DNA from 3 places in the Paenibacillus sp. FSL H8-0104 genome. Region 1 is predicted to be linked to each of the others. Evidence: predicted binding sites of a transcription regulator. Region 1 holds the regulator's gene; each other region holds the start of a gene.
What was found. The regulator Rex, encoded in region 1, represses fermentation and respiration genes when NADH is low (regulators of the CRP and FNR family bind a similar motif). The targets are predictions, from matches to a motif close to TTGTGAAATATTTCACAA.
Positions count from the first base shown of each region.

Region 2: a site for Rex is predicted at 6,074-6,091, ahead of pflB (formate C-acetyltransferase). Genes of this name have one in related genera too.
Region 3: a site for Rex is predicted at 2,787-2,804, ahead of NST38_RS28195 (formate/nitrite transporter family protein). Genes of this name have one in related genera too.

Region 1 is NZ_JBBOTC010000001.1:4,281,703-4,289,345, forward strand. Features, by position in the region: gene NST38_RS18950 (3-hydroxyacyl-CoA dehydrogenase family protein) at 1-852, opposite strand, end outside; gene NST38_RS18955 (AAA family ATPase) at 986-2,488, opposite strand; gene NST38_RS18960 (hypothetical protein) at 2,481-3,008, opposite strand; gene NST38_RS18965 (DUF5590 domain-containing protein) at 3,311-3,841, opposite strand; gene NST38_RS18970 (amidohydrolase) at 3,879-5,186, opposite strand; gene NST38_RS18975 (redox-sensing transcriptional repressor Rex) at 5,173-5,826, opposite strand; gene dinG (ATP-dependent DNA helicase DinG) at 6,046-7,643, opposite strand, start outside.
Region 2 is NZ_JBBOTC010000001.1:4,514,292-4,521,934, reverse strand. Features, by position in the region: gene NST38_RS20120 (hypothetical protein) at 1-622, shown strand, start outside; gene NST38_RS20115 (hypothetical protein) at 820-1,533, shown strand; gene NST38_RS20110 (Crp/Fnr family transcriptional regulator) at 1,623-2,339, opposite strand; gene adhE (bifunctional acetaldehyde-CoA/alcohol dehydrogenase) at 2,770-5,382, shown strand; gene pflB (formate C-acetyltransferase) at 6,174-7,643, shown strand, end outside.
Region 3 is NZ_JBBOTC010000001.1:6,411,155-6,418,797, forward strand. Features, by position in the region: gene NST38_RS28190 (molybdopterin-containing oxidoreductase family protein) at 1-1,401, opposite strand, end outside; gene NST38_RS28195 (formate/nitrite transporter family protein) at 1,827-2,678, opposite strand; gene NST38_RS28200 (FAD-dependent oxidoreductase) at 3,054-4,415, opposite strand; gene NST38_RS28205 (glutathione peroxidase) at 4,901-5,380, opposite strand; gene NST38_RS28210 (ABC transporter ATP-binding protein) at 5,620-6,504, opposite strand; gene NST38_RS28215 (GAP1-N2 domain-containing protein) at 6,992-7,643, opposite strand, start outside.

The sequences.
Region 1 (7,643 bases):
GTCGTACTTGAAGAATCCTTCGCCTGTTTTGGCACCCAGGTGTCCTGCACGCACCATTTTCTTCAGGACTGTAGAAGGACGATATTTCAATTCTCCGAATTCACGGAACATTCTTTCGAGTGCAGCTTCAACAGAATCCAATCCGAAACGGTCAGCCATTTCGAGTGGTCCATGTTGGAAGTTGTATCCGATACGCATTGCATCATCAATATCTTCAGCAGATGCAACACCTTCTTGCAATACATGCAACGCTTCGTTAATCAGCAGGCAGATCAGACGGGAAGTTACGAATCCAGGGGATTCATAAATCATGACTCCTTTTTTGTCCGCTACTTCTTCAACAAAACGTCTGGTCTCTTCGAATGTTGTATCCGAAGTTTTCAGTCCACGAATAATCTCTACAAGATCAACCCGGGATACCGGGTGAATAAAGTGCATACCAATAACACGCTCTGGGTATTTGGTCGAGCTTGCAAGCTCGGTCAAACTCAGCGTGGATGTATTACTTGCCAGAATGACATTGCTTGGACAAACTTGGTCCAGTTGGCTGAATACTGCTTTTTTCGCATCCAGATCCTCTGAAATTGTCTCAATGACCATGTCGCAAGTTCCAAGTTCAGCTAAATGAGCTACCTTGGTAATACGGGAAAGAATTAATTTCTTCTCCGCTTTTGTAATCGCCCATTTCTCCAGTTGTTTATCCAGATTGGTTTCGATCATGTCATATGCATGATCCAGCTTTTGTGTTGTATGCTCCACGAGAAGCACATCAAGTCCTTTGGCTGCGAGCATCTGGGAAATACCTTGCCCCATCGTACCGCCGCCGACAACTCCTATTTTTTTGAAAAACATGGTTCTGCTCCATCCTTTCGGTTCTCTATTTCTCTATTGTACCCTGTTCGCCGAAAATTACAAATTTCGACCCAACATATAATAATATCTTAGCACGAGTGAAATGTAAAAAAAAATAACCAGCATAAATAAATTATGCTGGTAGAAGGGCACTGTCACGAAATTGACAACGAAATTGTTCGCCAGACAAAACTTCCTCACGAATCAAAATGTCGAGTGAATTGTCGAAAATTGTCCGTTGTTCTTCAAGTAACCGCTTTGTCTGCTCCATCAGTTCTTGCAGAATTAATTTATTCTCTCGCATCAGTTCCTCGGTTGTGACCATATCCATGTTCACAATCCCAAGTGAAGTCAACCCCGAAGCCATCATCGTCTGTACAACATTGGTTGCCTGATCAAAGTCATTGCGTGAACCCGTGGAACGACCACCGTAGTACATTTCCTCCGCAGCTGCTCCTCCGAGTGCAATCATGATCTGCTCTTCCAGAAAGCGCTTCGTATAGAGGAACTGTTCCTGTTGCGGGTTATGACGTACATATCCCAGCGCCTGACCACGCGGACTAAGTGCCACCTGACTAACACTGCCTGGACGAACGAGTTCAGCCATAATGGCATGTCCCAACTCATGAATGGCGACCCTTTTCTTCTCTTCCACGCTGGACTCACGGTCTGTCTTCTCACCCATCATGACTTTATCAATAGCCAGGGACAAATGCCGCTGTTCAATGTTTAACAGCCCGTCTCTCATGGCGTATATTGCTGCTTCGTTCATCACACTTTCGAGCTGTGCACCGGAGAAACCATATGATTCTTCCGCTGTTTTCTCCAGATTAACTTCCTTCAACAGAGGTTTGTTCACCGCATGCAGTTCCAGAATATGCTTTCTGCCCTTTTTGTCAGGCAAGTCCACTTGAATGTGGCGGTCAAAACGTCCCGGTCGCGTCAGGGCACTATCCAGCATCTCTTTACGGTTCGTTGCAGCGATAACCAGAATTCTTGGCGTATCGGAAGAATAGATTCCATCCATTTCCGTCAGGAGCTGATTGAGGGTCTGATCATATTCACGCTGTTGACCACCCTCACGTTTCCCCCCGATGACATCGATTTCATCGATAAAGATAATAGCGTTTTCCTTATTTTCCTTGGTGGCACGGGTTCTCGCGTCCTTGAACAAATCCCGAATTCTGCTGGCACCCACACCAACATACATTTCCACGAACTCACTACCCGATGCTGCTACAAAAATAGAATCGGTGTAATGGGCAGCAGCCTTGGCCATCAACGTTTTCCCTGTCCCTGGAGGGCCCGTCAGCAAGATCCCTTTTAACGGGCGAATCCCGAACTTCCGGATTTCTTCATGTTTGATCAGAAAGTCAAGCGCTTCACGCAATTCCTGCTTGGCACTGTCCTGTCCGCCAATTTCTTCAAAAGTAAGCTTGGAAGGTCCTTTTTTCTTCCGTTTACGTTCCTGTGCAGCGCCTACTGTAATCCCGCCACGCATTTGCATCATGAACAGCAAAGCTCCGACAAGCACTGCTGCAATCAGGATCGGAACAATATTAACACCAGTAAAAGCAAGGAAAATAATCAATACGGGAAAAAATCCGATGGCAACTTCTTTTGTCCACTTAGGCATTAGGCCACACTCCTATCTGACCGGGCACACGCGGCAGAATAATAAACTTGCTGGCATCTCCGTCTCTGAGACTGACATATACATTGTTGTCATCCATCGCTGTATTTACCTTAATTCCATTCGTCGCCATCTTGGACAACGTTGGTGTAATCTCGGTGTATTGCTTGTTCTCCATCGCCTGAGCTACGGTGAACATCGCATCCCCCCACCAACTTTCCAGTGCTTCACTGGAATGATCCACAACATCCAACTTTAGTGAGCGTGTTCCAATCAGGGTCTGTCCTTCTTTGTGAATATATTGTACCAGTCTGCCCAAATCAACATCAGGTTGCAGATCCAGTTTCAATTGTACGTCATTGCGGTTAATAGTTAATTGAACGTCGTTGACTCCATCGTACTGGGTTACCATTTTTTCAATCGGATTCTGCACAGCCACCTGACGATATACAAACCAACCTCCAAACAACACAACGGCTGAAATGACGGCAGTTAAAGCAATAGGCAATACTTTTAGCTTCAAGTGAATTACCCCTCCCAGAATTTGGCCCAACCTACTGGCTTATTGGTATATACGAATATGTGCACATTGACTCCTGCGAGAATTTCGACAGGATTATTTGTTTTTGAATGTAACTTTGAGTACATATCTGAGTATATCACATCGTATATACAATTTCGAAGGCGAAAATATGAATAAATTATTAATTTTAACTATTTAAATCAAATATATTTACAGGCAACACAAAGAACCGGTTCAGTCGGATATCCGTCTGCCGGTTCTTTCATTTCTTTACATTCTCTAGTTATGTCACTCTATTTGTTCTAGCTGTTCGGGAGTGTGTAGACCAGGTCCACCTGTTCTCCGTTGCTAAAACGATAAAAGCGATAGTGGTTATGCGTACCGTCTTTATAATACACTTGCCACACATATATTCCATTCACAACTCCGGGCATGATTCGTTTAATCTCACCGGCAGGAACTTCAGAACTGAAGCGATTGCGTATCTGCGCTTCGGACATGCCATTCTGCAGCAGCTCACTGTGTACAGCGTTTGCACCCTTAACCGGTTGATTGTTTGCGTCGAACTTAACCCAGACCATAACATCCTGGTTATCCTTGTTTTTGCCGATCAGGGTCCAGTAGATGTTGTCAGAGCCTTCTTTGTCTCCCCAGATGTACTTACGCAATTCATCATAGGATGTAATGCCCAGTTGCTCCTGTGCTGCTTGTATGGCGAGCGCTTCTTCCTTGCGTTGGTCCTGCGTGACATGAACGTAATAACGCTGAAGTCCAAACAGAATCAGAACCAGTGCAAGCAGCGAAATCCATATCCACTTCTTTTTTTTCTTCAAAAGCCGAACTTCCTTTCCCTATGATGCTGTCCTGCAATTAACGAGCAAGCAGACCATCAAATGCCAATTGAGACTCACGCAAAATGCGTTCTTCATCCAGCGTCAGACATTCGCCATGTTTCACTACTTGTTTTCCATCCACCCATACGTGTTCAACATCTTTGGCAGAAGCCGAGTAAATCGTATGTGAGATCAGGTCTGTATGTGGATAGAAATGTGCCTGTTCAATGTTAAGGGCGATAAAATCAGCCTTCATGCCAACCTGAAGTGCTCCGGTATTATTCAAGAAGATGGATTTGGCACCGTATGACGTTCCGAGTAATAACGCTTCGCCTGCTGGCACTGCCGTCGGGTCACCAGATACACCTTTGTGAATCAATGCAGCCAGTCTCATTTCCTCGAACATATCCAGGTTGTTGTTACTTGCTGGACCGTCTGTTCCGAGTGACACGGTAACTCCTGCTTTCAGCAACGCAGGTACCCGCGCAACACCGGAAGCGAGTTTCAGATTACTTCCCGGGTTATGGGATACAGCCACATCATGGCGGGCCAGAATCTCAATCTCTTCGTCATTCAGATGCACCGCATGTGCAACCAGGGATGGACGAGAGAAAAAGCCCAGTTTCTCCAGATGTGCCACAGGACGCAGTCCATAATCAGCCACGTTCTGCTCGACTTCACGAAGCGTTTCCGACATATGTGTATGAAGGGGAAGGTTTAGGTCGTTCGCGACCTGCACAAGCTTCTCTATGTAGTCAGGAGGGCATGTATATGGGGCGTGTGGCGAGATTACGGTTGTAATGCGACCATCTGCCTGTCCATTCCACTCACGTGCAAACGCTGCCGACTCCTCCAGCTTCCGCAATTGTTCTTCTTCCGAGCACAGCCCGATTACACCACGTGCCAGTGCCGCTCTAACGCCGGATTGCTCCACAACTTTGGCAACTTGATCCATGTGATCGTACATGTCCAGGAAAGCTGTAGTTCCGCCTTTCAACATTTCAAGCACTGATAGCGAAGTTCCCCAATATACATCTTCTGAAGTCATTTTCGCTTCCATCGGCCACATTTTTTCCTGCAACCATACTTGCAATGCAAGATCGTCTCCGTGCCCTCTGAGCAACGACATCGCTGCATGACCATGCGTATTGATCAGACCCGGCAGGAAGAACAGTCCTTTTCCATCCACTTTGGTACAATTTTTGTCTTCATCCGGCAATGTCTCACCAATATGCACAATCTTGTCATTCTCAACAACCATGTATCCTTGGACCACGTTCCATGTTGTGCCGCCTTCATTAACAGCAAATTTGCCATTGTGAATTACCCATCTATTTGTTGTCATCTTCCTCGTCGTCCTTTCCAGTATCCAAGTAATAGGCCAAACTAAGCAGATCTGTTGTAAAGTCAGCATGGTGAATGCGGATATGCGGCGGTGTTTTTAGAATGGTTGGTGCAAAATTAAGGATCGCTTCAATTCCTGATTCAATAAGCTGATCGGCTACATTTTGGGCTTCCGTATCCGGAACCGTGATAATTCCGATGCGAATGTTTTCCATTTTAACCGCTTCCGTCAATTCATCCATTGGTTTTACCGTCAAACTGTTGATTTGACTACCTATCTTCGGTCCATATGCATCAAATACAGCAACAATCTTCATGTTGTCTTTCAGATATGCGTTGTAGTTGGACAAGGCTTGACCGAGGTTACCCGCTCCTACCAGAGCTACATTAATTTGCTGATCGATTTTGAGAATGTGACGAATTTTCTCGATCAAATAGGATACATCATACCCGATCCCTTTACGACCAAAATCACCGAAGTAAGCCAGGTCTTTACGAATTTGGGCCGGATTCAGATCCAGCCTCTGTCCAAGCTCTTGAGAAGAAACAGTAGCCACCTCACGCTGATGCAACTCGTTCAAATAACGCAAGTAAACAGGCAGACGTCGTACCACCGCTTCCGAAATTTTATCCGATTTCATTCTTGCTCCCCCTTACCAAGGCCACGATAAAATAATAGATGAAAAGATGAGCATTCTGTATAAAACTCAAAGATAAACGTGACATTTTATACAGAATGCTCCTTGTAATTTAGGTTATAAGTTCTTACGTGCAACTACTTTAATCGGATACGGAAATATCTAATAAAGTTTAACGCCAAACGATAGTGTCATGCAATGATATAACGAACAAAACAACCATTATTTTTGTTCATTAGCAGGTTTTTCCAACCACTCGGTAATTCGTGGAACCATCTGCTCCGTGAGCATATGCTCCATTTTGGGTCCAGGTAATGAATATAAAAAGAATTTACCATAATACGCTTCAATCACCCGTGTATCATAAACAATGACAATTCCTCTGTCCTTTGCTGTACGTACCAATCGGCCAAATCCCTGTTTGAAACGAATGACCGCTTGTGGCACGGACAGTTTCATGAACGGATTTTTCTTCTGCTCCTGAAGCAACTCACTCTTGGCTTCCACCAACGGATGATTCGGTGGCTGGAACGGCAGTCGCACAATAGCGAGACAAGTTAACGCCTCTCCCGGGATATCTACACCCTCCCAGAAGCTGCTTGTGCCCAGAAGTACCGTTGCTTTGGCATCTTGGAACCTGCGAGTCAATTTGGAACGACTTCCACTGTCAACGCCTTGCCCAAGCAACGAGATGTCGTTGCCAGACAGTGCCTCCTTCAGCGGATCATAGACCTGTCGCAACATCTTGTATGAAGTAAACAGAACCATCATGCGTCCACGCGTAGCAATTGCCGTCTCTGCAAGTGATTGCACCAGCATATTAACAAAGTGCGCATCACCCACACTTCCCTTCACACTCGGGAAATCACGCGGAATCACCAGAAGTGCCTGATCGCGATAGTTGAAAGGTGATGGCAGCATCGACGTTAACAGCCGATTATTCTCAGAGGCTTCCTGTAAGCCAAGCTGCTCAATCATGAACTGGAATGACTTATCTACCGAGAGCGTAGCCGATGTAAGCACAACACTTTTCTTTTTGTCAAAAAATAAATCCTTAAGTTGGGCACTGACATCTACAGGTACGGCATACAGCTGAAGAGATTTACTGCGGAACTGACCGCTGGCTTCCATCCAGTACACCGTTTTGGCGTCATCCATACGCATGAAGAAACGTAGATTCTCCTTCAATGTGGTCAGATCTTTCAGCAATCCTGTAATGTCCGTGATCAGACTATCCGATTGATAATCATCCTGATCCTCTTTCACTTCAAGCAGCAATTTGTCCCCTTTGCGAACCAAATCGCCCAGAGTCACATAAATCTGGTTCTCCAGATCCTGCAACTCCTGCCATTTTGCAGGTTTCTGAGATGCTTTCAGACGCAGTGAAAATTGCCCCGTCTCTCCCGGTGAAGCATCACTTCGTTCAGGCAAGAGACCAAACAAGGCATCGCTCATACGATCCCACAGCTCCTTAACTTCAAGAGCAAGCGGGAACATCTGATCCACCATGGAGCCCCATTGCACCGAATTTTCATGCCCGGAAAACTGCGAACGAAGCATAGGTAGCTGACCATTACGACTGTCTTTAAATAGGCGGGTCAGTGTATGAACCAAGGTGAAATATTTCATATGCATTCCAAGATGTTTACCAGCGACATCCTCCAGATGATGTGCCTCATCGATCACAAGACTCTCATAGGCTGGCAGCAGCTGATGCGCGGCTTTCACATCCGTAAATAATTTGGAGTGATTGGTGATTACGATATCAGACAACCCTGCTTCATGTTTGGCACGATGGTAGAAGCATTTACGGAACCATG
Region 2 (7,643 bases), 230 kb from region 1:
GTTTAAGCGCACAGCATATTCGCGTTCGGTTAAAGATGATTTTGCCGAAGTGAATACGCATTCTGTGAACAGCGATGGTCCGAAATTAGCTCCGGCGGTGCTGCAAAAATGGATTCAAACGTCCAGGGGCTGGAAGTGTATCGGATGTGAGCTGGGACAACCTGATTCAACGATGTCTCAGATGGAAGAAACAATCCATGGAAAGCAATTGGTTCTGGATGTGGGAGAAGGTCGATTGGTTCAGGCAGAAATGCTGATTCAGGCGGTTGTCTGGTCTCAATATGAGAAGATTCGAATGTTTGCACCATGGCTTGGTGATGAACCCTTTTATAGCGTGCAGGAACTGGATGTCATTGCCCGTTATATTGTGCCTACCTATTTCTCGGAACGGCCTTTGCATGAGCAAGGCAAGGTATTCAAGGTACATCAACAATATGGGCAGATTCCGTTGTATCAGGAGTATGTAGATGCACCTACATTTTGCGTACAGGTGGATGGTGGATTGCTTGAAGGGCGATTGCTGACAGGTGTATATGTATCTGAGGAGCAGTTCTTCGGGCTTAATCCATATCTGAAAGATGGCGATGGAGGACGGACATACATGCAGGCTAGTGTCCAATGATAACGTAACCAATGAGAACATAAAAATGATATAGATTGGAGAGCCTGTGTGCAGGCTCTCTTTCTTGTACAAGCCTTATTTGGAGGCGGTACCCTATAAAAGTAACGGCTTTGACACTTTTTTTTGCCGAAAGTTGTGCCATAATAGAGGTTATGGACAACAGGGTGAATGATTTTACGCAGGGTGGTGTTACCTACATGATGAAGAAAATCCCCGGTTACATAGGTGTATGTTTGCTCCTACTGGCGATCTTGGCTGGTTGTAGTGAGACACAGCCTTCTGAGCAGCCAATTGTCAAGGAGACAGAAACAGCGAATACAATCACAGTGGCTGTAGATGGCAGTACGTTTTTGCCTGATGCAACAAAGTCCATTAAGCGAGATTTTAGTGAGGGTTTGACACTCAAAAAAGCATTACTCAATAGCGGACTGGTTGATTTTACGGCAGATGGCAAGCGGATTCAATCCGTCGGTGAAGTTTCTCTGGATTCTTCGCTTAGCTGGGCTGTCAAATTGAATGGCAAGGATATTGAACAGGAAGATTGGGACATGGAACTTCATGCCAAAGATGAAGTGATCATTTACGTGAAAGCCGCTGACAGTGGGGGGGATGGCGTTGCATATCAGACAACGTTACTCAAGGTTAGCGGTGGAAACATTATGCCAACCCTTAATCGTCAATATGCCGGCGTCTACGTTCAGGAGTGCACAGTTCGTGATGTGTTGAAGTCGAGCGGCATTGTAAGAATGTCGGAGAATAACAAATTTGTCGTTTCGGTCGAGAATGTCACGCCTCGTATGAATGAGCGGTGGGTCATTATGGTGAATGACAAAGAATTAATGGAAAATGGTCTGGACATGAAATTGAATCCACGTGATGCGGTAAAGCTTGAATTGACCAATGCATCCTAAGTATACCAAGAAGCCCAATCTCTTTTTAGAGAACTGGGCTTTTTTTCATTAAATATATATAAGCAATATCCGATTATCATAGTCAAATGTTAAATACGACAGATCTCGTTCGGGCAAAGCTCACAGTGACAGATTCCTTGCAGCATCTTCAGATCTTTGATGACAATCATGCCATTGTCATATTCAATCCCATCTTTCTTACGCAGATCGCTTAACATGCGGTTTACACTTTCACGAGTGGCTCCAATCATATTGGACAGGTCCGTATGGGTAATTTTTTTGTGAATAATGACATGCTCTCCATGAGGCTCACCATACGAATTCGACAACCGAATGAGGGTGGAGCAAAGTGCACCCGGTTTGCCATATAACATGAGATCCCGGAATTTGGTCTGTGTCAACCGGTGGTGGATGCCCATCCATTTCATAAAATCGATCGCGAAGTCACAATGCTGGCAGATTAACATTTCCAGGTCTTTATGTTCCAGTACACCGATCTCACTGTCCTCCAATACTTCCGCTGAGAAGCTGTGTTTAGAGCCAAAGAAGGGATCAGCCTGCCCAATCATATCACCGGATTGATACATGTACATGATCAGTTCCTTGCCTTCATCCGTGGATTTGGTGATCTGGGCACGGCCCCGTTTCATATAATAAAGTTTGTCAGAGATGTCGCCTTCCCAGTACAGATGTGTACCTTCCGGATAGGTTCTATCTTTCATGGTAACCAGCAGATGGTTGAAATTTGCTTCCGAGAAACAGTTAGTATTACCGCGCTTTTCCAGTACAGTTGTTAGTTCTCTCATAAGTCTATCTCCCCTTTATGTCCATCGGACGACCTTCTGTAGTAAGCAGTAGCCTCCGAGGTTCGCCGCAAACCGTTGCCGTCCTGATCAGGGTCATCTCGGCCGGGAGGAAGGACGGTACAAATTGCGGTGGTTCAATTTTTAAGTTCAGTATATACCTAATCTTACCGTTTGAGGGGGAAGGAAAGGGGGCAAAAATGACGAAATTTCAAACATTGTGATAAAATTCACTTTTAATGGAGAGGATGAATTTTACAGCTCTATATTTTAAATAGGAAGTGAAAATGGTCGTATGAAGGACACTACAAAACTTAAATTAAATTTGTTATACTTTGTGAAAAAAATCACATAATTAAGTTTATTGTCATGTTACGATGTGAATGTAAACGAGAGAGACAAACTAATACGAACCTTTAGGAGGATGAGGGAGATGGCTGTAAAGAACGAAGTCGCCCCAGCAAAAGAACCGACAGCAGGTCAGTATATTCAAACGTTAATCGACAAAGCGAATAAAGCACACGCCGCATTCATGAAGATGGACCAGAAGCAGATTGACCGGATTGTGCAAGCAATGGCGCTTGCGGGTCTGGATAAACACATGATGCTCGCCAAGATGGCCGTAGAAGAAACAGGCCGCGGAGTATATGAGGATAAAATCACCAAAAATATATTTGCAACAGAATATGTGTACCACAGTATCAAGTACGATAAAACCGTAGGTGTGATTGAAGATAACGAGTATGAAAGCTTCCAAAAAATTGCGGAGCCGGTCGGCATCATCATGGGTATTACACCAGTTACCAACCCAACATCAACGACGATGTTTAAAGCATTGATTTCCATCAAGACGCGTAACCCGATCATCTTTGGTTTTCACCCATCTGCACAGAATTGTAGCCGGGAAGCTGCCAAAATCCTGCTGGAAGCGGCTGTGAAACATGGTGCACCAGCAGATTGCATTCAGTGGATTGATGATCCTTCCATGGATCGTACAAACGAACTGATGAATCACAATGATGTGGCTCTCATTCTGGCAACAGGCGGATCAGGCATGGTACGTGCAGCGTACAGCTGTGGTAAACCTGCACTGGGCGTAGGACCGGGTAACGTACCTTGCTTTATCGAGAAAAGCGCGGATATCAATCAGGCAGTAACGGATTTGATCCTGTCCAAGTCTTTCGATAACGGCATGATCTGTGCTTCCGAGCAAGCGGTCATCATTGAAGAACCGATCTTTGATCAAGTGAAGAAAAAAATGATTGCAAATGGCTGTTACTTTGTTAACAAAGATGAAGCAGCAAAATTGACAGCAGGTGCGATTAATACCGAGAAATGTGCGGTGAACCCGGCGATTGTTGGTCAATCTGCGGTAAGCATTGCGAAGTTGTGCGGTATTGAAGTTCCAGCAGGCACCAAAATTCTCGTGGCCGAGATTGAAGGGGTAGGTACCAAATTCCCATTGTCGGCTGAGAAATTAAGCCCGGTACTGGCTTGTTACAAAGTTAAAACGGCAGCAGAGGGCATTGAACGTGCAGCAGAAGTGGTTGCTTTTGGCGGCATGGGTCACTCCTCGGTTATCCACTCCACAAATGAAGAAGTGATCGGCAAATTCGCAGATCGTCTGCAAACTGGACGGATTATTGTGAACTCACCATCCACACATGGTGCCATCGGGGATATCTACAACACAAACATGCCGTCATTGACACTGGGATGCGGATCATACGGACGTAACTCGACTTCTTCCAACGTAACCGCTGTGAACTTAATCAATGTGAAAAGGGTGGCTCGCCGTACCGTGAATATGCAATGGTTCAAAGTGCCGAACAAAGTCTACTTCGAAAAAGGGGCAACGCAGTATCTTGCCAAAATGCCTGACATCACACGTGTGGCGATTATTACGGATGCCATGATGGTGAAGCTTGGATATGTTGAAAAGGTAGAACACTATCTGCGTCAACGCCAAATGCCAGTAGCGATCGAAGTGTTCTCCGATGTTGAGCCAGATCCATCCACAACAACGGTAGATCGTGGAACCGAAATGATGCGCCGCTTCCAACCAGACTGCATTATCGCACTCGGCGGTGGATCACCGATGGATGCTGCCAAAGCCATGTGGTTGTTCTATGAATATCCGGACACGGACTTCAACGATCTGAAACAAAAATTCATGGATATCCGCAAACGGATCTACAAATATCCACGTCTCGGCGTAAAAGCGAAATTTGTAGCGATCCCAACAACATCCGGTACAGGTTCTGAAGTGACATCGTTCGCGGTTATCACAGATAAAAATCAAGGTAACACCAAATATCCATTGGCCGACTATGAGCTGACACCAGACGTAGCGATTGTCGATCCGGAGTTCGTATACTCCCTGCCGAGAACAGCCGTTGCAGATACAGGCATGGACGTACTGACGCATGCGATTGAAGCTTATGTATCTGTTATGGCAAATGATTACACGGATGGACTTGCGATCAAAGCAATCCAACTGGTATTCCAATACCTGGAGCAATCGGCACTGCAAGGAGATAAACTGGCACGTGAGAAAATGCATAATGCTTCCACGATTGCAGGTATGGCGTTTGCCAACGCATTCCTGGGCATCAACCACAGCTTGGCGCACAAATGGGGCGGTCAGTATCACACCGCACACGGACGCACAAATGCAATCCTGATGCCACACGTCATTCGTTACAACGCGAAAAAACCGACCAAATTTGCATCGTTCCCGAAATATTCACACTTTGTAGCAGATGAGCGGTATGCCGAAATCGCCCGCATCTTGGGATTGCCTGCTCGCACGACAGAAGAAGGTGTTACCAGTCTCATCAATGCCATCCGTAACCTGAACAAAATCTTGGGCATTGAAGAATCGTTCCAGGAAATCGGATTTGATGCCAAAGACTTCGAAGCACATGTAGATTATCTGGCAGACCGTGCCTTCGAAGACCAATGTACAACCGCTAATCCGAAGTTACCGCTGGTAACTGAACTGGCTGATGTATACCGCAACGCTTTCTACGGAAAGTTTGAATAAAGAATCTAGAACGAAGCGTGCCTTACGGCAAGAAGATCAGGGTTCCCCGAGAGGGGAGCCCCGATTGCCGTCTTTCACACAATAACGAGAGGGCAGAAAAACAAAAGAGCGAAGCGTCTGTTTTTCAGGGTATATTCTAAGATTTGATTTGCTCCGAGCATAGAGGAGCAAAAGCGTTCTAGAGAGGTTACACGGAATCCGTGACATGACTGTTTGAGCCAGATGTTCACACAATAACGAAGAGGGCAGAAAAACAGAAGAGCGAGCATCTGTTTTTCAGGGTTTATTTCTAAGATTTGGTTTGCTCCGAACCTAGAGGAGCAAAAGGGTTCTAAAGAGGTAGTATGGAATTCGTGATGTGGCTGTTTGAGCCAGATGTTCACACAATAACGGAGAGGGCAGAAAAAACTGAAGAAGCGGAGCGTTCGCCTTTATCCCCGGATTTTCCCCTTTGAAATATAAAATTGAAAAAATCCGGGGATAACAGCGATCGGAAGTTGTTCTGCCCGCGCAGTGGCTAAGTGTGAATTTACAGGGGTCAATGCGACACAGCGCAGGTGGAGTGAGTTAGTTCACTGGCTTTGTGACAAAAATCACAGATGATGAAAGCCCCAAGTCGTATACTGAAAATGTAAGAAAAACATTCATCCCGCGGTTCCGGTTCCCAAGTAGAGAGAACATGTTCCGGTTTATGTGAAACAATTCACATTAATCGCGGCTCTGGGCACACAATGCTACGAATGAAGCAAGATGTTATGTGTCCAGAAATCCAAATTAGTGGAGGGATTACGATGTCGGTGATTGAAAAAGATGTCAAACAACAAACAGGCTGGAGAAACTTTACCAAAGGAACATGGACCAAATCCGTAGATGTGAATGATTTTCTGGCACACAACTTGTCTCCGTATTACGGTGACGAAGCATTTCTCGCAGGTGCAACCCAGAATACCAAAGAATTGTGGGAGATCGTATCTGATCTGACCAAAAAAGAACGGGATAACGGCGGTGTCCTTGACGTTGACGTGAACACACCAGGTACTATTATTTCTCACCAACCCGGTTATCTGGATCAATCCAAAGAGCAGATTGTCGGCGTTCAGACCGATGCTCCGTTCAAACGTTCCATTCAACCAACAGGCGGAATTCGCATGATGATTGACGCATGTGAGGCATATGGCTTTGAAATGCCACAGGGCGTCATTGATATATTTACAAACATTCGCAAAACACACAACCAGGGTGTATTCGATGCTTATACTTCCGACATGCGTGCAGCGCGTAAAGCAGGAATTATTACAGGTCTGCCAGATGCTTACGGCCGTGGCCGGATCATCGGTGACTATCGTCGTGTAGCTTTGTACGGGGTAGACTTCCTGATTCGTAACAAAAAAGGCGAACTGAATGCACTCGAAGTTGATGTTATTGATGAAGATGTCATTCGTCTGCGGGAAGAATTGTCTGAACAGATTCGTGCATTGCAAGAATTGAAACAATTGGGCGATATGCACGGGTTCGATATTTCCTTGCCAGCGACAACAGCAAAAGAAGCGTTCCAATGGTTGTACTTCGGTTATCTCGCTGCGATCAAAGAACAGAACGGTGCTGCGATGTCACTGGGACGTGTATCTTCTTTCCTGGATATCTACATTGAACGTGACCTGCAAGAAGGTATTTTGTCCGAAGAACAGGCTCAGGAATTGGTTGACCATTTTGTAATGAAACTGCGAATTGTCAAATTCCTGCGTACACCGGATTACAACGAACTGTTCAGTGGAGATCCAACATGGGTGACTGAGTCCATCGGTGGTATGTCCGTGAATGGCGAAACACGTGTAACCAAAAACAGTTTCCGTTTCCTGCATACACTGCACAACTTGGGTCCTGCACCAGAACCAAACTTGACTGTTCTCTGGTCAACGAAACTTCCAGAAGCTTTCAAAGATTATTGCAGCAAAGTATCCATCGAAACCAGCTCAATCCAGTATGAAAATGATGATCTGATGCGTCCGATCTACGGTGACGATTACGGTATTGCTTGCTGTGTGTCGGCGATGAAGATCGGGAAACAAATGCAATTCTTCGGCGCTCGTGCCAACCTGGCAAAAGCTCTCCTGTATGCGATCAACGGTGGTCGTGACGAGAAATCCGGAGCCCAAGTTGGACCTGAGTATCCTGCCATTACTAGCGAAGTGCTGGATTACAATGAGGTTATGAAACGCTTCAAACCAATGATGGAGTGGCTCGCGAAGCTGTATATGAAC
Region 3 (7,643 bases), 2.1 Mb from region 1:
AAGCAGTGAGAACAGTTCCACATTGCTCTTGCTCTCCCCAATCGGTGCAATCACCGGCTCTTGCAGATGAACGTACTGATGCCAATAAGAGGTGTACAGGTCCGTCGCTTCAAATGAAGATGTGGCTGGCAATACGATATCTGCATACTTCGCCGTATCCGTCATGAACAGATCATGCACAACCGTGAACAGATCCTCCCGTGCAAAACCTCGCTCCACCCGCTCGGTATCCGGTGCCACCACCAGTGGATTGCTGCAGTAAACCATCATCGCTCGGATTGGCTGCTCTGCTTCCAGCAACGCTTCACCAATCCGGTTCATGTTCACCACTCGCGGCTCCGGATTCTGCCGTAGCTCCGGACGTTCGAGCGCGTCGCTATTTGTGCTCGCGTAGCTGTTAGTGCGAACGGCACCGCCGCCTTGCTTCAGCCACTGCCCTGTAATGGCAGGCAGACATGCAACGCTACGCACGTTCATCCCCCCATTATCATGGTGCTGGAGGCCATTGCCGATGTGAATATGGGCTGCCTGTGCGTTGCCGTATAGTTCGGCCAGCTCCACAATGGTTTCCTCCGGCACGCCCGTAATGCGTGCAACACGTTCAGGGGTGTAACTGCGGACATGATCACGCAGTGCTTCATGACCTACCGTATACTTTTGCATAAACGCTTCATCCGTTAGTCCCCGTTCGAATAGCACATGCATCAAACCCAGCGCCAGTGCGCTGTCCGTGCCCGGATACAGCGGAATAAACCAGTCGCCCCATTGGGCGGTACGATTGCGATGAACGTCGATGACGACAATCTTGGCGCCTTTCTTACGGGCTTTCTCCGCCAAAACGACCTGGTGCATATTTGTACTGACGATATTGCCGCCCCACACCAGGATGAGATCCGCATGCTCCGTATCTTCCGGCACCGTTCCCCGGTTGGCACCCATCGTATATTTCCAGCCCGTATTTCCAGCAGAGTTACAGATCGTCTGCTCCAGTACACTCGCACCAAGCGCATTGAAGAAACGCCGATCCATACCGTCTACGCCGAGAATGCCCATGTTACCGTAAAAGCTGTAGGGCAGGATGCTCTCCGGGCCGTAGGTTTCGGACAATGCGGTGAATTTGGTCGTAATCTCGCGAATCGCTTCATCCCAACTAATTCGTTCGAACTTGCCTTCACCTTTGGCTCCTACACGTTTCATCGGATATTGTAGACGCTCGGGGTGATACACCCGCTCAGTCATATTTCTAACTTTATTACAGATGGCACCCTTGGTTATGGGATGATCCGGATTGCCTGCCACCTTCACAATTTTGCCGTTCTCTTTATGTAATAACAGACCACAAGTGTCCGGACAGTCGAGCGGGCACACCGCCGCAAATACACCATTCTCCTGATCGATCATCGTAAGGCTCCCTTCTTTAAAAGCTATCCCTATATCATATCTTCTTCGAGGTTATCGCGTAAAGAGAACAGTATGTTTTTGCTTCATATTCGCCGCTATAGCGGCTTTAAATTATTTTCAAAAAAATGTTTTTGAGTTTGATTCAACTTCAGAATTCAGGGGTAAATTAAAAATAAGGCATTAGGCTAGTGTTTCCCCACTTCCTCCTCATGCCATATCATGGACCACTCCCGAAATTCGCCATGAACAGGTTTCGTTCCCCCGAACCTTGTCATGGCGAATTTATTTTGCGTTAGACTCCAACAAGAACCCCATACAAAAAAACGATCCCGCCCTGCTCCCTCACAGCATATTCGCCATGAACCGAGCAAGATCAGAATCGTCTTCTCTTCTATAACCCGTGCACACATGCTACGCTGTGCCCGCTATGCTTGTTTGCTCAACATCACTCTAGCCTCCGTCTCCACAGCTTCGATCGACGTTGCTATCTCCGGCTTCACTTTCGGCTCAGCTTGGCGCAGGTACACCACCCAATAGGCTGCAGCTACAAACAGAGCACCACCAGTCAGATTCCCGAGCCATACCGGAATGAAATTCATCACATATTGACCCCACGAATAATGTCCTTCAAAGATTGCCGCCGGGATGAGGAACATATTGGCCACAACGTGCTGGAATCCAATCGCCACAAATGCCATCGTTGGAAACCAAATGCCCAGTACCTTGCCACTCATCGTATCCGAAGCATAAGATAACCACACGGCCAGCGCGACCAGCCAGTTACAGCCGATGCCAGAGATGAAAGCTTGCAGGAAACCCTCATGCAGCTTATGCCCAGCCATATCCACCACTTTTGCCAGATATACACCCTCTCCGGTCAGACCCAGCACATGTCCAAACGCGTACGCGACAAACAAAGCTCCAACAAAATTACCAATCGTCACTAAGGTTAGATTTTTCAACATGCTACCCACGGATAATTTTCTTGCAATCGTTGCAAGTGGAACTGCCATCATGTTACCTGTCAACAGCTCTCCACCACCGATGAGTACCAAGATTAATCCAACCGGGAACACTGCCGCTCCAATCAGATTGACCAGACTTCCCCACTCTGCTGGCGCAGAAGCAATCACTCGAATATCCAGTAGAAACCCCAGCGCAATAAAAGCACCTGCCAGAAAACTAAGCACCAGTACAGAAGACGCCGGATATTGAGCCTTCTTCATGCCTGTCTGCGCCGTATATTGTGCAACCTCAAGAGGTGTTTTTGCTGCCATATCATTCATCCTCTCCTTCATTGTTCATCGTTGGATAAAACCATCTGAATTCCTTTGTTTATGCGTTGAATACCATATCTCAATTGTATCTCGGTCCTAAACATAACTTTGTGCAAATTATCACAATGTTGTTTAAAAAGATACTTTAAGAGTGTCTTGGAATAGTTATGACAGCAAGAGTGTAGTAAGGCCTTTTGTAGCTAAAAAAATCACAAAAAAGACTGACGATATACTCGCCAGTCTTCTTTTCCTTTATAATCATCCGCCTTGTTTCGAATCTTGGCAGTTATTGTACTCCTCTTATTTACGGACAAGCATGACTTATCTTTGTATGGCGTTTATCATGCCCTCTGTTCAACCATCTATTCTGCTTCCTTACACCATTGCTGGTGCTTTTACTTCTATTGGAGGCAGTGCTTGCAGACCCGCCGTGTTCAGGAAGTTCCACGGTTTGTTGTAATGTGGCTGGAAGAAGAAGTCGATGAAGGCCAGCTCATCTACGGTCATGTTATTTTGGATGCAAACCGAGATTGTATTAATCGATTGAGTCAGATCAACCTGAGACATCACCTGTGCTCCAACGATCCGACGAGTAGCCTGCTCATATACTACTTTGAGCAACAGTTTCTCAGCCGTTGGCATGAACTCCGGACGGTAGCTGTCTTCCAGTACGACAGATTCAACAATCAGGCCTTCGTCAGCAGCAGACATTTCCGTCATCCCTGTACCCGCGATATTTTGCTCATAAATTTTGATACCCGATGTTCCTTGTGTACCCATATACGGTGTCGTAGGACGAACCAGGTTACGGGCTACGAGTGTACCCATCCGCACGGCGTTGGTTGCCAGTGGAATGTAAGATGCTTTGCCTGTTGGGTTGTAATGAATAGCACAGCTGTCACCCGCAGCGAAGACGTCTTTTTGACTCGTTTGCATATATTTATCCACGATGATTGCGCCGTTTGGCAGCATATCCACTTGGCCTTTGAGCAGCTCTGTATTTGGACGGAAACCAATGCACAGAATAACCAGATCGGTTTCGAACTCTCCTTTGGACGTGATCACTTTAGTCACTTTGCCATTTTCACCAGTAAACTTCTGTACCGTTTGACCAAGTGCCAACTTGATGCCGCGTCCAGTCAACGTATCTTCAATCGCATCCGTGAACTCAGGGTCCAAGTATTTATTCAAAATCCGGTCCACACTGTCGATCAGGGTAACTTCCTTGCCGTTCATTTGGAAAGCTTCCACCAGCTCTACGCCGATATATCCTGCACCTACAACGGTGACACGTTTGGCATCTTTGGCTTTTTCAATAATCGTGTTGGAATGATTGTAGTTTTTGCAAAGTAAAATGTTATCCATCTCGATGCCTTCAAGCTTTGGAACGACAGGCCATGACCCCGTTGTCACGATCAGTTTGTCAAACGTATCTTCAAATTCTTCCCCGGTTTGCAGGTTTTTAGCCTGAAGGGTATGGCCCTTGGCATCTACTGCTGTTACTTCATGAAGCATCTTGGTCTCAACACCAAGCTCTGCCAGTTGATTAGGCGAAGAATAGAACAAACCGTCAGGGTCTTTCACAACCCCACCTACGTAGAGTGCAATGCCACAAGATAGGAAGGAAATATTGTCATTGCGCTCATACACGGTGATGGTAGCATCCGGGTACAATTTAGCGGTATTTACGATGGCTGCGGTTCCTGCGTGTGTACATCCGATAACTGCGATTTTCATTAAAAGTTCCTCCTCGAAATATATAAATGAGTTTGAATATAAGGTTGTTATGGTTGTGAAACATTTCACTTCTTGTTCGAAACTGTGTATGTGATTTATTTCACTTTATACACTCATTATAATGTGATATTTTTCACATTGCAATAGGTTGAGCAAAAAAAGTTTGTCGAAGGAGGTCATTTCCCTGTATTTAAGCCTTTCTTCCCTTCATTGTATTGATTTCATTGTCCCCGGATTTGGGCGGGTTTATGCTATGTAATGGCTTCCGTGATCCCTGTATGAATGCAGTGTGGACGTATAAAGTTAGAGGCGTCTTCTGCATTCATGTTTGACTTATACAAAAAATAAATGGCTTCAATTTTCATTACAGAGTTGATCTCATGGATCCAACTCATACCTGTGAAGAGAATAAATCTGCGTATATAAAATAATCAAAGAAGCCCATCTTTGCTTATGCAAGGACAGGCTTCTCAAACGTTCTTGTATTAACCGAGCAATTTCTCGATATCTGCAATCATTGTCTCCGGAGATTCTTTCGGTTCAACACGACCTACCACTTCACCTTCACGGTTAACAAGAAACTTGGTGAAGTTCCATTGAATGTCGCTTGTTTCACCTACGCCAGGTTGTTGCTCCTTCAGGTATTGGAACAGGGGATGAGTGCCCTCACCATTCACATCTACCTTGGCAAACACCGGGAAATTCACACCATAGTTAATCTGGCAAAATGATTCCGCTTCCTCACTTGTACCTGGCTCCTGCCCTCCAAACTGGTTACAAGGGAAACCCAGTACAACCAAGCCTTGATCACGATAACGATCATAAAGCTTTTGCAATTCACCGTATTGCGGGGTCAGCCCACACTTGCTGGCTGTATTGGCAATGACCAATACCTTACCTTGATACAGATCCAGTGAGACTTCTTGGTTCGCGGTGGTTACCGCCTGATATGAATATACGGACATGACTGATTCCTCCCATGACATATGTTGGTTTGGGCTGTTGCGAGCACGTTGGCATAACCAATGAACCCACAGCCTGTCCTATTATTATAAACCTGATCCAATGTGATTACCAAATCCCGGGTCTACTCGTCCCCTTTGCTCCCATGCATTGCAAATCCCCCATGAATGCAAAAGAGCCGCGTGCGATAGCGCACAGCGGCTTCATTCTATAATGTAAGGACCACATATGGCCCATTTCGTTAACTTCCTGTCGCTTGAACACGTGGTTCTGCCCGTCCTCCAGCATGAACCATCGCGCTGTTCATGACCAGCTGCTCTGGCGTCTTCGATTGCTGGCGTTCGCCTGCAAGAGCGTAAGGCAAGCAGAGCGGTACACCGGAACGCGGATCAATCACGATATCTGCTTCAATGTTGAATACTTCACGAAGTACATCTGAGTTCATAACTTCCACAGGTGAACCATGAGCGATGGCTTTACCTTTTTTGATACCAATCATGTGATGTGCGTAGCGGGAAGCATGATTCAAGTCATGCACAACCATAACAATGGTACGGTTGGCTGTGGCATTCAGTTGCTCCAGTAATTGCAATACTTCGAGCTGGTGAGCCATATCCAGGAATGTAGTCGGCTCGTCCAGGAAAAGGATATCTGTTTCTTGGGCAAGTGCCATGGCAATCCAGGCACGTTGACGCTGTCCACCGGACAGTTGATCAATCGGACGATCATGGAATTCAGTCATGGCTGTCACTTCAATAGCCCATTCAATCATACGTTTGTCTTCCGCACGCATGGAGCCAAATCCTTTTTGATAAGGAAAGCGACCATACGATACCAATTCAGTAACGGTAAGACCTTCAGGGGCTGTTGGATTCTGTGGCAGAATCGCAAGTTGCTTGGCAACTTCACGCGTGGACTGTTTATGGATGGACTTCCCGTCGAGCAATACATTACCTGCTTTTGGAGCCATAATGCGTGCCATCGTTTTCAGGATGGTTGACTTCCCTGAACCATTGGCTCCAACAAGTGCTGTAATTTTTCCTTGGGGAATCTGAATATTCAGATCCTCTACAATTAGTCTTTCCTCATAAGCGATATCCAGCTTGGTCGTCTCCAGACGAAACATGCGATCATCCCTCTCTCATTTATCCCGGTTATGTAATCCGGCTATGACAACAAAAACGAAATTGTAATTCTGTGATTTCCGACGCAAATATCTTCTACACTAAAGATACTGATAATCATTATCATTTGTCAACATAAAAAACCAAATTTTCTTCTCTTTTCGTGCTTTATTTGGACTTTCTGTAGCAGAAATCCCGCTCTTTTCTCAAGTACACATGAGATCTTTTCTCATTCATTCCGCGCACTTTATCACTTCTGACTGTTTTTCAAACTCTTGAATCGCAAATTTTGTGTCTGAATTGTGAATGTGTGAGTTTTTTTCATGCAATGGCTGTATCCGCCATATCAAATAAAAAAAGATGACCTTGAAATCTAAAGTTCAAGGTCATCTCACATACGCTCGTTTAATAAGGTATGAGGTCAGCATTTTTCATTATTGGATCAAAAGACACTTAATGAATCTATGCAACATGCTCATATAAAATAACTTACAGCTTCGGCTGAGGCATCAATTGAATTACAGTCATACTGCCCTGCGTACTCTTCACACTGGCAATACTCTCGGCATCCATATTCGCTGGAAGATCGATCTGCAATCCATACGGATAGAGACGATCTACCTCTCCAATAGACATCTGTGCAGGAGTGTTCGCATCCTGTTCATTGGATACAGATGTGTCAGGCGATGTGGAACCAGTAGCTTGATCGGCATCCGTACCTTGATCCGTGTCTCCACTCCCAGCATTAGACGGTGCATTCGTCCCTGTATCCGTTGTTGTATCAGTAGCAGGATCTGAAGTGGAATCACCCGATGTTGAAGGATCGGCCTGCTGATCGCCATCCTCCGTCTGCTCTATGTTTCCCGCTGAAGAACCATCCGTGCTTCCTTCGGAAGTACTTCCTGAGCCACCATCGGAAGGAACTTGGTTATCTGGCTCCTCATTCCGATTAAAGCTCTCCCACTTACCTGTAGCATCCAACTCCTGAGTGCTATCATCCTTCAGCGTCAATTGAAGTTTGCCTTGCTCAAACTCAGTGCTTCCCGTATCATTCCTGAAACGGATCACCAGTTGAGCAGGTAATTCCGTACCCTCCTGTTCACTCGCAGGAATCATATAAGCAATCTGCTCCGCGAGCTGC